One region of the Bradyrhizobium sp. Leaf396 genome, then DNA from elsewhere that is predicted to be linked to it. Evidence: predicted binding sites of a transcription regulator. Region 1 holds the regulator's gene; the other holds the start of a gene.

The links. The regulator LexA, encoded in region 1, represses DNA repair genes until DNA is damaged. The targets are predictions, from matches to a motif close to TGTTCNNNNTGTGTTCNG.
Region 2: a site for LexA is predicted at 4,764-4,781, ahead of ruvC (crossover junction endodeoxyribonuclease RuvC). Genes of this name have one in related genera too.

What each region holds. Positions count from the first base shown of each region.
Region 1 covers NZ_LMQJ01000064.1:270,328-277,575, forward strand. The annotation lists gene ASG57_RS32590 (nuclear transport factor 2 family protein) at 1-271, shown strand, start outside; gene ASG57_RS32595 (DUF2171 domain-containing protein) at 361-594, shown strand; gene ASG57_RS32600 (ComEC/Rec2 family competence protein) at 692-2,977, shown strand; gene ASG57_RS32605 (hypothetical protein) at 3,092-3,526, opposite strand; gene lexA (transcriptional repressor LexA) at 3,970-4,671, opposite strand; gene ASG57_RS32615 (molybdopterin molybdotransferase MoeA) at 4,849-6,060, opposite strand; gene ASG57_RS32620 (hypothetical protein) at 6,267-6,473, opposite strand; gene ASG57_RS32625 (HAD family hydrolase) at 6,629-7,248, opposite strand, start outside.
Region 2 covers NZ_LMQJ01000007.1:192,298-199,545, forward strand. The annotation lists gene ybgC (tol-pal system-associated acyl-CoA thioesterase) at 1-328, opposite strand, end outside; gene ASG57_RS09665 (metallophosphoesterase) at 397-1,317, opposite strand; gene ASG57_RS09670 (DUF6869 domain-containing protein) at 1,423-2,292, opposite strand; gene ruvB (Holliday junction branch migration DNA helicase RuvB) at 2,391-3,425, opposite strand; gene ruvA (Holliday junction branch migration protein RuvA) at 3,446-4,063, opposite strand; gene ruvC (crossover junction endodeoxyribonuclease RuvC) at 4,206-4,733, opposite strand; gene ASG57_RS09690 (YebC/PmpR family DNA-binding transcriptional regulator) at 4,963-5,709, opposite strand; gene ASG57_RS09695 (methyl-accepting chemotaxis protein) at 5,919-7,248, shown strand, end outside.

The DNA of each region.
Region 1 (7,248 bases):
CGGCTCCAATCCGAAACTCTATCGGGGCAGGGACGGCGTCGCCGACTATTTCAACGGCCTGCCGCGCTGGCGCAAACCGAGCGCCGCGTTCTCGGATGTACAGGCGGCACAGTCGGGTCCCGACCTCATCAACATGGCTGCGACCATCTCATTCGATCTTGCCGGCGAGCGTGCCGATCTCATGGTCAAGATGAGCTGGGTGATCGTCCGGGAGGACGGCGACTGGAAGATCGTCAACCACCATGCCTCCTCGCAGGCGCCGCTGATCTGACGCGCCTCGCCGCACACAGGATCCTCATCAGGTGCTGGAAACGAACGTGGGACTGGTGCGTTGAGTGGGATCCAAACAGGGATCCGGCCATGCAGAACATTGCAGAGCATATGGAAGTGATCGGCGCCGACGGCGTTCATGTCGGCACCGTCGATCGCGTCGAGGGCAATCGCATCAAGCTGACCAAGAAGGACAGTGGCGAGGGCAGTCACAAGGGTCACCATCATTTCATCGACAAGGGCCTCGTTGCCGACGTCGAAGGCAACAAGGTCCGTCTGTCCGCCAAGGCGTCGGTGGCCGTGACGATGGAAGAGGAAAAGTAGGGCGCTCGGCCGCTCGTTCCTGATCTGTACCGCTATCTGAGCAGTCGCACCTTCCAGTAGCCTCGTCGCCCGTCGCGTATCGCAAGGTGCAGGGGGAATGGCGGAGCGGAGCCGGCCAGTGCGCTCCCAGGGAGTCGCCGGGACGTGGCCAGTCGGCCGTGTCGCGCCCGCTGGCGGCTTCGCGCCGGCTGACCTTGGCCTTTGGCCCGCCATCGTCGAGACGCTGCGCCGATGGGCCCGCGCCGAGGCGGGGCCCGGCCGGTTGTTGCCCTGGGTGCCGGTCGCCTTCGGGGGCGGGATTGCACTCTACTTCGCCGCGGATCACGAGCCTGTGCTGTGGGTCGTGGCAACGACAGCGGCCGCGCTGATGCTCGGCGCGGTGCTGCTGCGGCGGAGCCGCCTGTTCGCCCCCGCCATCATGATCGCAGCGGTCGCCGCCGGCTTTGCCGTCGCGACCTGGAAGACCGCGCGCGTCGCTCACACCGTTTTGGCAAAGCCGCTCTATTCGGTGTCGCTGTCGGGGTTCGTTGAAGCGCGGGACATCCGCGAGCGCACCGATCGTTTCGTGCTGCGCGTCACCGCGATGGAGGCGCAGCGCAGCGACATCAAGCTCGAGCGCGTGCGTCTTTCGGTTCGGAAGGGAACGGCACCGGAGGTCGGCAGCTTCGTGCAGCTGAAGGCCCGGCTGCTGCCGCCGATCTCGCCGGTGCGCCCCGGCAGCTATGATTTCTCACGCGACATGTTCTTCCAGGGCATCGGCGCCTCCGGCTTCGTGATGGGCACGATCACGGCGTCGACGCCGCCGGATGCCGGCGGCTTGCGGCTGCGCTACGCGGCTTTCATGCAGGGCCTGCGCGATGCGATCGACGGGCGCATCCGTGCCACGCTCGAAGGCGACAACCGAGCGATCGCGACGGCGCTGCTCACCGGCCGGCGTGATGCGATCACCGCGCCCGTCAACGACGCCATGTTCGTCTCGGGGCTGGGCCATGTGCTGTCGATCTCCGGCTACCACATGGCGGTCGTCGCCGGCGTCGTATTCTTCGCAGTGCGCGCGCTGCTGGCGTTGATCCCGGGACTGGCGGCCGGCTTCGCGATCAAGAAGTGGTCGGCGGCAGCGGCGCTGGTTGCGGCTGCGTTCTACCTGCTGCTTTCGGGCGCAGAGGTCGCGACGCAGAGGTCGTTCTTCATGACGGCGGTGGTGCTGATCGCCGTGATGGTGGACCGCCGCGCCATCACGTTCAGGACGCTTGCGGTGGCCGCACTGATCGTGCTCGCGGTCGCACCGGAGGCCCTGGTTCATCCCAGTTTTCAGATGTCATTTGCCGCAACGCTCGGGCTGGTGGCGCTGGTGCAGATCGGCATGCCGAACCTGCTCGCATCGCCCGATCATTCCGCAACGGCGCGGATCGCGCTGTGGGGCGGCCGCGAGATCGCGATATTGTTCCTGGCCTCCTTGATCGCCGGGCTTGCCACCACGCCTTATGCCGCCTTCCACTTCCACCGCGTGACGCCATACGGCGTGCTCGCCAATCTCGGCGCGATGCCGGTGGTCTCGGCGCTGGTGATGCCGGCCGGGCTGTTGGGGCTGCTCGCGGCGCCGTTCGGGCTCGACGGCGTGTTCTGGTGGCTGATGGGGATCGGCATCGACTGGATGGTCGCGGTCTCGCGCTGGGTGGAGGCATTGCCCGGCGCGGTCGGCCGCATTCCCGCGTTCGGGATCGCGCCGCTGATCGCGGCGAGCCTCGGGGTCATCGTGATGGGCCTGTTGCGCACGCCCTTGCGCTGGTCCGGTGCGCTGGTGCTGTTTGCCGCGATCATCTGGGGGCTGTCGGTGCGACAGCCCGATATCCTGATCGCCGGGGACGGCGCGAGCGTCGCCGTGCGGGGCAGGGACGGGCATCTGCATGTGATCCGCGCGAGCAGGGATGGCTTCCTGCTCAAGCAATGGCTGGCTGCCGACGGCGATCCCCGCGACGCCGGCAGTGCCTCGCTGGCCGACGGTGTGTCTTGCGACGCGTCCGGCTGCGTCACGGCCTTGGCTGACGGGCGCTTGGTCGCGCTTTCTCTCCGCATCGACGCGCTGGCGGACGATTGCAGCCGCGCCGCGCTGGTGGTGACGGCGCGGCCCGTGCCCCCTGATTGCGCGGCGATGGTCATCGACCGGCCGCGTCTGGCCAGTCAGGGTGCACTGGCTCTGACGCGGAGCGGCGAAGGCTTCTCGGTTCAGGCCGTGAGGGCGCGCAGCGCAAGCCGCCCCTGGTTGCCGGCGGGCGCCGGCGAGGGAGACTTCGACGGCAGCCTCGCGCCGAAGACGGCACTGCCCCGCAATCGGGACGCAACGCCATCGGATGCCGACTTGCAGGCTGACGATGGAGGATAGACGGGACCAGGCGAACCGACGGGCTTCCATGAACGCACCCATACCATCTCGCCGGCCGCGGCCGGCGATGGCATTTTGATCCTGGTTCTCGACCTCTCGGTCGGAACGACGGCTTCAGTCGATCGGCAGGCGGGTGATCGTCGACCGGGTCCCGGCGGCGATCTGCGGCTTGTGCTCGCGCTCGCCAATTGTCTGGGTCACCGGCAGCTGCAGCACGGTCGCGCGCTGGCCTTCGACCAGCTGTGTCACCAGCACGGACTTGCCGTCCGGGAATTCGATCGCGTCATGATGGCGATCGGGAATGTGCGGATCGATCTTGCCGAACTTGCCGACGCGGGAGTTGACGGTGCGCGTCCAGATCCAGCGGTTATCGTAACGGACGTTGTCGGCAAAAGCGAGCTCGGTGCCCGGCAGCAGGCAGACTGCGACGGAGAGATCGGCTTCAGACGCGAAGCCGCGCGTTGAGGTGCCGCGGAACGTTGTCGTGACGATGGTCTCGCCGACTTCGGCCGGGCGCGTCGCGATGGCATGCAGGCTGTAGTCACACATCGGGTGCTCCTCATGTGAAGATGACCCGCACCTCTTTGAGGCGCAGGCCTCCAACAGGGTGGAAGCACGCAACGCTCTGCTTCGTTGTAGGCAAATCTGCGGCTGCGTCCGCAGGCCGCGATCACATTATCTTTCCCCAATCCAATAGGAACAAAGCTCGCTTCGGAGCATTTTCGGCAGCCGCATACGATTGCTCTGCAGACGATGCGGCGATCGTGCAACAGCCACGCGACCCCGATGCTGCCATCAGCGCTGCTGCGCTTCCGCTCAAAGCGAACCGACGCGCGGTCGTCGCCTTGAATCGGCGGGGTGCGATGCTGCTCGCAAGCAAGCTTGAGACATCGCGCGGGAGAAAAAGGGGCCGGATAATCTGCGCAGAACCAGAAAACCATCCAGCCGGAGCGATCCTCATCCGCGCCACAAAGCTCGGACGCTGGATCCGCTCAGTACTTCCGGTAAAGCCCGATCAGCTTGCCCTGAATTTTCACGCGGTTCGGCGGCAGGATGCGGACCTCGTACGCGGCATTGGCAGGCTCGAGCGCGATCGAGGCACCGCGGCGGCGGAAGCGCTTGAGCGTGGCCTCCTCGTCATCGATCAGCGCCACCACGATGTCACCGGTATTGGCACTCTCGTTGCGCTGGATCAGAGCCATGTCGCCGTCGAGGATGCCGGCCTCGACCATCGAATCGCCGCGTACCTCGAGCGCATAATGCTCGCCTGAGCCGAGCATGTCAGGCGGCACGCTGATGGTGTGGCTCCGGGTCTGCAACGCCTCGATCGGCGTGCCGGCTGCGATGCGCCCCATCACGGGCACCGCAACGGGACGCTCGCCTTCGTCCGCAGGCGGGCTGGACGTGGGGCGTATCCTCCCGAGATTGCCCTCGATGACGCTAGGCGTGAAGCCGCGGCGGCTGCCGGCAGCGGCCTGGAGCTCCGGCAGCTTGATCACCTCGATGGCACGGGCGCGGTTTGGCAGGCGGCGGATGAAGCCGCGTTCCTCGAGCGCCGTGATCAGGCGATGGATGCCTGACTTCGAGCGCAGGTCGAGCGCATCCTTCATCTCATCGAAGGATGGCGGCACGCCGCTTTCCTTCAGACGTTCGCTGATGAACCGCAGAAGCTCGTATTGTTTGCGCGTCAACATCTCGACCAAAGTCCCCCGGTTGATGTCGTTCGATTCCGAGACGATGAATTTCGGCGATAAGGCCGCTACATCTCGAAACAAATCATGAACGGACACTATATGTTCGATATGTGTTCCGCAACTGCTTAATTTACGGTGAACGGGGCGGAGTTCGCGGAATGCGTGTGGCCCCGCAGCTCAGGCCGGAAGCCGCAGCACCACGCAGGGCGTGCCGGCTTCGGCCTTCGGCGCGAACGGTGCGCGCACGAGAAGTAGCTGTGCCGCAGCAAGATTCGCAAGCAGCGAGGAGTCCTGATGGCTCACGGGAACAGCAACGAGCGCGCCGTCGTCGCGCAGCTCCAGGCGTGCGCGCAGATAATCCTCGCGCTGGTCGTTGGCAGCGAGATCGCGACCCAGCACGGCGTGCTCGCGCTGATGATGAATCATCGAGCGGCCCGAGAGCGCACGAATCAGCGGCACCATGAACAGGAAGGCGCACACGTAAGATGATACGGGATTGCCGGGCAGGCCGATCACGCGCATCGCGCCGAGCCGGCCGTGCATCATCGGCTTGCCGGGCCGAATCGCAATCTTCCAGAACGCCATCGAGATGCCTTCGTCCCTCAGCGCCTGCTGGACCAGGTCGTGGTCGCCGACCGACGCTCCACCGGTGGTGATCAGGATGTCGGCACCGCTCTCGCGGGCGCGGCGGATGCCGGCGGACGTGGACTCCAGCGTATCGGCGGCAACGCCGAGATCGATGGTCTCGGCGCCCTCGCTGCGCGCGAGCGCGTGCAGGGCGTAGCCGTTGGAGTAGACGATCTGGCCGGGACCGGGCGTGCTGCCCGGCGCCACCAGTTCGTCGCCGGTGGCAAGGATCGCGACCTTCGGACGGCGGCAGACGGCGAGCTGCGGGTGATTCATTGCCGCGGCCAGCGCCAGATCGCGCTCGGTGAGGCGGGTTCCCTTGCGCAGCAGCACGTCGCCCTCGCGGAAGTCGACGCCGGCGGGGCGAATGTGACGGCCGGGAATTGCGGCCTCCTTGATCGTGATGAGCTTGCCCTCGGCGATCGTGTCCTCCTGGATCACAACCGCGTCGGCGCCATCGGGAACGACGCCGCCCGTGAAGATTCGTACGGCTTCGCCGACGCCGACCCTTCCAGCGAACGGACGGCCCGCTGCGACCTCGCCCGTTACCGTCAGCCTGGAATCGATCGTGGCCGCATCGGCCGCCCGCACTGCATAGCCGTCCATCGCCGACATCGCCTCAGGCGGTTGCGTGCGCCGCGCCGCGACGTCGCGCGCGAGCACGCGATGGTAGGCCCCCTCGAGGGAAACCGTTTCTTCGGCCAGCGGCTCGGCGCCGGCCAGCACCGCCGCGAGCGCGTCAGAAACCGGCATCAGGGCCACGGGCGGAAACTCCTGCTGAGCAGATCGCTAATGCGGCGAGAGTTCTAGCGGAGTGCGAACGCGAGGCAAAGCGGGAAGCAGGATGATTTATCCTGCGTCATCAATGAGGCTCAACTCCGCCTGGGCATGGTCCGGAAGGTGAGACAGACCGGCATGAGGATGGCCACGGCGAGCACGAGAAGAACGAGCGCCGCGGCCAACGTCGGTCAACTCCCGCTTGGTCGGCCCCAGCCGTCGTTCGAGGCGACGTCGGGCGCTTTGGGGCCTTGATCCTTGTCTGGCAGAGGGTCGGCCTGGGACTTCAGGTCGGCGGCCTTGCTGATCAGCTTGGCGGAAAGTTCAGAATCCGAGGTGGTTCTGGCGAATTCAAGCAGCAGAGAAGCCTGCCTGGTGAGATAGGTTTTGCCCAGCACGTGGATAAGTCCAATGTAGAAGTCCCAACGGACTCATGAGTCCGTTGGGTGGTATTCTGTTCCGGGAACTCCGTATAAAAATGCACAAAGGCCTCGGGTTCCTGAGCTGCGCCAATCCAGTTCCGGGAACCGTGTCGTGACGCCTGCAGGGGGTTTCAGATACCCAGGGCCCTCAATGCGTTGCCGACATCGCGCGGCGACGTCACATGGACGGCGGTCAGGCCGCGCGCCCGTGCGCCTTCGATATTCTCTGCCAGATCATCGAAGAACACAATGCGCTCCGCCGGCACGCCGATCGCCGCCACGACGTGATCGAATGCCTCGGCATCCGGTTTGCGCAGGCCGATGCTGGACGACAAATACAGTTCGCGGAAATGGCCGAGCACGCTGGCATATTCCTTCGAGAAATAGTCCACATGCGGCCGATTGGTGTTGGAAAAGGCATAGAGCGGCATCAGTTTCGCCGCGCGCGGCAGCAGCTCGGCGATGTCAGGCATCTCCCCGGCGAAGATCGCGTTCCAGCCTTCCAGGAATTGCGCGTCCGAGATGCCGATTCCGAGTGAAGCACGCAGCGAGGCGAAATAGTCCTCGTCACTGATCTTCCCGATCTCGTGCAGCCGGTAGGCCTCGTCGCGCACATAGCGCGCGACGATGGCCTCCGGCTGGCAACCGGCATGCCCTGCCCAGCAGGCGATCGCCTTGGAGAAGTCGATGTCGAGCACCACGCGCCCGAGGTCGAACAGAAGCGCATCCGCGCTGCCGGGAGAGAGCGATG
Region 2 (7,248 bases), on a different contig from region 1:
CCTCCTGGGCCAGCATGATGGAGGCGCCCTTCACCGCGACGGGCCAGGTCACGATGTCGAGGACGTCGTCCATTCGCGCGGGCTTGAGGAAATCAAGATGCATCGACCGCACGACAAAGGCGAAGCCGGCGCCTTCCGTCTCGGTCTGCTCGAACAGCGCCTGCTGCTCGGCGCCCATCAGCCTGAGATGATTGGTCCGCCCGCGCTCCATGTAGCGCAGGTAATTGGCGTGATAGACGATGCCGGAAAAATCCGTGTCCTCGTAGTAGACGCGGACCTGCATGTGGTGGCGGCCGTCGCGGATCTCGCCATCGAGATGGGCAGTCACGTCACGAGCCTCTTCGCTTGTCGTCACCGGTCCGTTCTGCGCAAAAACAGACCGCGGCGCAAGCGTCGTCAGGACACGAGGTGTCCCGCCCGACCCAGCGTCACCTCGACGATCTCCGGCGGCACGCCAAAGCGGAGCGGCAAGATGCTGCAACCGAGGCCGCCGGAGATGATGACGTCGCATTTCAGCCTGACATGACCATAGGCGAGGCGGACGCCATGCTGCGGCGGCACGGCGGGAGACCAGCCGAGCAGGCGGACTTGGCCGCCATGGGTATGGCCGGACAATTGCAGCGCGACGCGCGATGGCACCCGTGGGGCGATGTGGGGCTCATGCGCGAGCAGGATGATCGGCGCATCGTCCGTGACCTTGGCGAGGGTCGCAGTGAGATCGTCGGCACCGAAGCGCGCCATGGTCCGGAACCGGCGCGCCGGGAGGAACGCGAGTTGATCGCCGAGGCCGGCGAGCCAGAACGGGCGACCGTTCTTCGTGAGGCGCACGACGTCGTTCTCGTAGACGGGGATGCCGGCGGCCTCCAGCGCACGATGCGCGATGGTCGTCCCCTGCCCCGCCCGCTGCACGGCCCTGTCGTCCCAATAATCATGGTTGCCCATGACGGCATGAACGCCCAGCGGCGCCTTGAGGCCGGCCAGCACGCGTGCCCATTCGCTGCATGGAATGAGCCGCGTGACCTGATGCAGGCCGGCGACGTAGTCGCCGAGCAGCACGATGAGATCGGCCCTGAGGGCGTTGGTGCGGTCGACGATGGCCTCGACCCGGTCCAGCGGCATCCAGGGATCGCAGGCATGGAGATCGGCGATGACGGCGATCTTGAGCGGAAGATCCGCCGGCCATTGCCGCGGCGTCGGATGATAGCGGGTGACGCGGAGCCGCAGCATCGGCTCGACGCCGACGCCATAGGCAGCGGTCGAGATTCCGAGGGCGGACAAGCCCCCGATGGAACGGATGAGGTGACGACGCGTGATCATGGAAGCCCGTTTCTGATGCAGCGTCTCGATGCGATCCGATTGAAGCGGAATTGGGGTGCGCCCGTGCAGACCGTCTGCATCTGCGTGCAGAGGCCTGCACAATCGTCACCAGCGGCTCTCGCCGATCAGCGCATCCAGCCGCGTCTTCAATTCCTCGGGCGCGCGGTAGTACCAGACGCCGCCGAGCAGATCGCGAAACCGTTCATTGACACGCGCCTCGCGCTCGATGCGGTCGATCGTCCCGGCACTGATCACATCTTCGAGGGGACCGGCGGCCAGCAGCGACAGCAACACCGGATTTGCCTCGATTTTTAGTATCTCGAGGATCAGGTCGATCATCCGGTCGGGATCGTCCTCGCGCAGATCGCGCTCGAAATCCATGATCGCGAACAGATTGTCGTCCTGATCACGATCGGACTTGGAATACTGCTCGACCCAAGCGCGGGCGAGCGCTGCGGTCGGCATGCTGGCGCAATCGAGCGGCTCGCGCGGCGTGCGCTGGGCCGCATAGTCGGCCTGCCAGGCCTCGCTGTCGGCAAGTTCTGCAATACGCGACATCAAGGGATCGTCGGGCGCAACATGCACGCCGCCGAGCAGCCAGCGCAGCCGGTCATTGTGCGCAGCCTCGTGCTCTATGCGCGCGATCACGACTTCGCCATGCGCATAGAGCAGCGACAGCAGGAACTTGTCGTTGAGCTGCATCACTGTCGGCTTGTCAGCCTCGGTCTTGAGCACTTCCAGCACGAGATCGAGCGCCTGTTGAGGCCGGCGGTGGGGCAGATGATCGAAATAGAGCTTCAGGGCCCAGATGCTGCCGGCCTGGTCGCGCCGGCTGACGCGCTGGAGCGCGCACCACATCGACGCCAGCTCACTGATCGGCATTGGGTCCAGAAACGCCTCGGTCTCATCGGGCGTGCGAAGCTGCGGCGCGGCCGCGATGAGTTCGAGCACTCCTGTGTCGTCCGTCAGCCCCATTCTCCGAACTCCAATCCATCTGCATGAACGGCGGCGTCTTTTGCCGCGCGTTCGGATTAGTGATGGGATTGATCCGGTGGGTTCACCGGTTGCGGCGGTCAGTCTTCGTCGGCCTGATCCGTGCCGAACAGGCCGAACTGGGCGGGGTCGCGGTTGGGTTCGGCGAGACCGAGATGCCGGAAGGCGTGCGACGTCAGCAGCCGGCCGCGCGGGGTGCGCTGCAGATAGCCGCACTGGATCAGGTAGGGCTCGATGATATCCTCGATGGCATCGCGCGGCTCCGACAACGCCGCCGCCATGGTCTCGACGCCGACCGGGCCGCCGCCATAATTGAGCGCGATGGTCGTGAGATAGCGGCGGTCCATGGCGTCGAGACCTGCCGCGTCGACCTCGAGCGCGCTCAGCGCGTGGTCGGCGATCGTGCGATCGATCGTGTCGGCATTGGCCGCCGAGGCGAAATCGCGCACACGCCTGAGCAGGCGGCCGGCGATGCGCGGCGTGCCACGGGCGCGGCGCGCGATCTCGTTGGCGCCATCGGCGCTCATGCCAACATTGAGCACGCGCGCGCCGCGGCTGACGATGCTCTCCAATTCCTCGATGGTGTAGAAATTCAGCCGGACCGGGATGCCGAAGCGATCGCGCAGGGGGTTGGTGAGAAGGCCGGCGCGCGTGGTGGCGCCGACAAGCGTGAATTTCGACAGCTCGATCTTCACCGAGCGCGCCGCCGGTCCCTCGCCGATGATGAGGTCGAGCTGGAAATCCTCCATCGCGGGATAGAGCACCTCCTCCACCGCGGGGCTGAGGCGATGAATCTCGTCGATGAAAAGCACGTCGCGCTCTTCGAGATTGGTGAGGAGCGCGGCGAGATCGCCGGCCTTGGCAATCACCGGCCCCGACGTGGCGCGGAAGCCGACGCCGAGTTCCTTGGCCACGATCTGCGCCAGGGTGGTCTTGCCGAGGCCGGGCGGGCCGACGAACAGCACGTGATCCAGCGCCTCGCCGCGCTTGCGCGCCGCCTCGATGAAGATCGAGAGATTCTTGCGCGCCTGCTGCTGGCCGACAAAGTCCGACAGCGATTGCGGACGCAGCGCGGTATCGCCGACATCGTCGCTGCGGCGCTCGGGCGAAACCATGCGGCTGGCTTTGGGGTCGCTCACTTCGCGAGTTCCTTCAGCCCGAGGCGAATGAGCTGCGCCGTCTCGGCATTCTCACCGGCGCTACGCGAGGCCGATGCAATCGCAGCAGCCGCCTGCGGCTGGCCGTAGCCGAGATTGACCAGCGCGGAAATTGCATCCGCCACCGGGCGCGGCGCGCGCTGGTCGTCGACGGCACCGGCGAGATGCACCACGGCGGGATCGACATTGGCGAAGGCCGGCGCCTTGTCCTTCAACTCGGTGACGATGCGCTCGGCGACCTTGGGGCCGACGCCGGGCGTGCGCGCCACAGCGGCCTTGTCGCGCAACGCGATGGCATTGGCGAGGTCGGCCGGTGCCAGCGTGCCGAGCACGGCGAGCGCAACCTTGGCGCCGACGCCCTGCACGGTCTGGAGCAGGCGAAACCATTCGCGCTCATGGTCGGTGCGGAAGCCGAACAGCTTGATCTGGTCCTCGCGGACATAGGTCTCGATCGACAGCACGGCGGCCTCACCCGGCGACGGCAGATGCTGCAGCGTCCGCGACGAGCAATGCACCTGATAGCCAACGCCGCCGACGTCGAGGATGACGAAATCCTCGCCGTAGGAATCGATCAGGCCCTTGAGCTTGCCGATCATCTCAGGTCCCCGGTCGCAATACACGCCTGTCTTTCGTCATGGCGGGGCTTGCCCCGGTCATCCACGTCTTTGCCCCCTGCAACAAAGAAGGTGGATACCGGGAACAAGCCCGGGCATGACGGCGGTGACAAGCGACGACGGATCATATCCCCGCCACCTTCAGCCGGAGCGCGGTGCTCTGGCGGTGATGGGCATGGGTGATGGCGATGGCGAGCGCGTCGGCGGCGTCTGCTGACGGCGGCTCGGCTTTGGGCAGCAATATCTTCAGCATCATCGCGATCTGTTGCTTGTCGGCGTGACCGGCGCCGACAACCGTCTTCTTGACCTGGTTCGGCGCATATTCGGCGACCGAGATGCCGAACATTGCAGGCGCCAGCATGGCGACGCCGCGGGCCTGGCCGAGCTTCAGCGTTGCAACGCCGTCCTTGTTGACGAAGGTCTGCTCGACCGCCGCTTCCATCGGCTCGTGGCTGGACAGGACGGCCGCGAGTCCTTCATGGATGGCAAGCAGCCGGCTCGCCAGCGGCAGATCATCCGGCGGCTCCACCGAGCCGCAGGCGACGTAGATCAGGCGGTTGCCCTCGGCCTCGATCACGCCCCAGCCGGTGCGGCGCAAGCCGGGGTCGATGCCGATGATGCGAACAGGGCCACGAATCGGGAGCGCGGTCATGGGCCAGTGATAGCGGCTGGCCGGACTGAGGGAAACAGAAACAGAACGGAAGTAACAGGGGAAGTGGGGTGCTTTGAGGAGCGAGGCTGTCCACCACGCGTTCTGCCGTCACACGCCGCAAAGGGGGTATCCATCACGCCGCGTGTAACTGTATCGCTCCGGCGTGCCTGGAATACTGGATCGCCCGCTTTCGCGGGCGATGACAGCCGTGGACCAGACCAGCAGCTGCCTAGCCGCCCATTTTCGCCATCAGCGCGTCCGACACCTCGAAATTGGCGTAGACGTTCTGGACGTCGTCGTGCTCGTTGAGCAGGTCCATCAGCTTGAGCAGCTTCTCGCCGGTCTCATCGTCGACTGCGACGGTGTTCTGCGGTTTCCAGATCAGCGCGGCCTTGCGCGGCTCGCCGAACTTGGCTTCCAGCGCCTTGGCGACGTCGCGATAGCCTTCGGTCGAGGCGTAGATCTCGTGACCGCTCTCGCCCGAGACCACGTCGTCGGCGCCTGCCTCGATCGCGGCATCCAGCATCGCGTCGTCGGAGGCGACGCTGCGGTCGTATTCGATGATGCCGGTGCGGTCGAACATGAACGACACCGAGCCGGTTTCGCCGAGATTGCCGCCCGATTTGGTGAAGAAGGAGCGGATATCCGACGCCGCGCGGTTGCGGTTGTCGGTCAGTGCCTCGACGATGACGGCGACGCCGCCGGGGCCGTAGCCCTCGTAACGGATTTCGTCATAGTTCTCGCCGTCGCTGCCGATCGCCTTCTTGATGGCGCGCTCGATGTTGTCCTTCGGCATGTTCTCCTGCCGCGCTGCGATCACGGCGGCGCGCAGGCGCGGGTTCATGGCGGGGTCGGGCGTCCCCAGCTTGGCCGCGACGGTGATTTCCCGCGCCAGCTTGCCGAAGATCTTCGACTTCTGGGCATCCTGCCGCCCCTTGCGGTGCATGATGTTCTTGAATTGGGAATGTCCGGCCATGCGTGGTCTCTTGGGATGTTCTGGGAATCGTACGCCAATGGGGTGGGAAACGCGGCCTTATAGGCCCCCACCCCACCGGAATGAAAGAGCCTCTGATACTTTAGGGTAATAGCATACGGTTTCATGCCTAGAAGTGAGGCATCGTTAACCGTGACTTCATTCCAGCCTGCGAAAATAACCTCGGCCTGTCCCCCGACAAGAGAGACCTGATGGCGTTCGGACTGTTTCGGAAGCGTCTGCCGGAAATGCCCGCGCCCTTGGCAGCCCCTGAGGCTGCGCTTTCGGCGCCCCATTCCGAACCCGCCCCCACCGAAGGCGATTCGGCCCGGGAGATCCTGGAACTGCTTGAGCTCGAGCTCGGCGGCATGATCCGCCAGCTGGAGCGCGCCGCCAATTCGGTGGCCGGCGGAGCCGAGGCGACCGCGGCGACGCTGGCCGCCATTCGCGACCGCACCGACGCTCTGACCGGCCGGACCAACGCGGCGCAATCGACCGCATCCACCTTCGCCGATGCCGCCGACAAATTCACCCAGTCCGCGCAAGGCATCGGCGCGCAGGTCCGGCAAGCCGGCAAGCTCGCCGACGAGGCCAGCACCGCGGCGCAGGAAGCGCGCGCCAATGTCGACCGCTTGCGCGAGTCGTCCGCTGCCATCGGCAACGTCGTGAACCTCATCGCGCAGATCGCGCGGCAAACGACGCTGCTCGCGCTCAACTCGACCATCGAGGCCGCGCGCGCCGGCGCCGCGGGAAAGGGTTTTGCGGTCGTCGCCACCGAGGTCAAGGCACTCGCGGTGCAGACCCAGAGCGCGACGGAAGAGATCACCAAGAAGATCGATGCGCTGCAACGCGATGCGGCCGGATCGGCGGACGCGGTGCATCGCATCTCGCAGGCAATCGAAGCGATCCGTCCGGTGTTCGACACCGTCAACGGCGCGGTCGCCGAGCAGAACGCCACCACCAGCGAAGTCTCCGGCAATGCCGCCAGCGCTTCGGAATTCATCATCTCGGTCGGCGAGAGCGCGGCGGAGATCGACGCGGCAACCAAGGCGGCCGAAACCCACGGCGAGAACGTCGCCAGTGCCGGCAAAGCGGTCACCACGTTTGCACAAAAGCTGAAATCGCGCTGCGCCGTGCTGCTGCGCCAGAGCGAGCATGCCGACCGGCGCAAGACCGAACGGCTGCCATGCCACCTCAAATTCGAGACCACGCGCGGCGTGATGCCGGTCTATGAGATCGCGATGGACGGCGTGCTGATCGGCGGCGCCGATGCCGGCCGGCTCGCCCCGCAAGCGACGATCGAAGGCAGCCTCGAAGACATCGGCACCTGCCGCCTGCGGGTGGTCGAGCAATCGAAGGCCGGCGCCCGCGCGCAATTCGTCAATGCCAATGCCGCGCTCAGCGAGAAGATCGAGGACAAGCTCTGGTCGATCCATGAGGAGAACACGGAGTTCGTCACCCGCGCCATGGAGGCCGGCAATGCGCTGACGAAGATATTCGAGCAGGCGGTTGCACGCGGCGAGGTCAAGATGGAGGATCTCT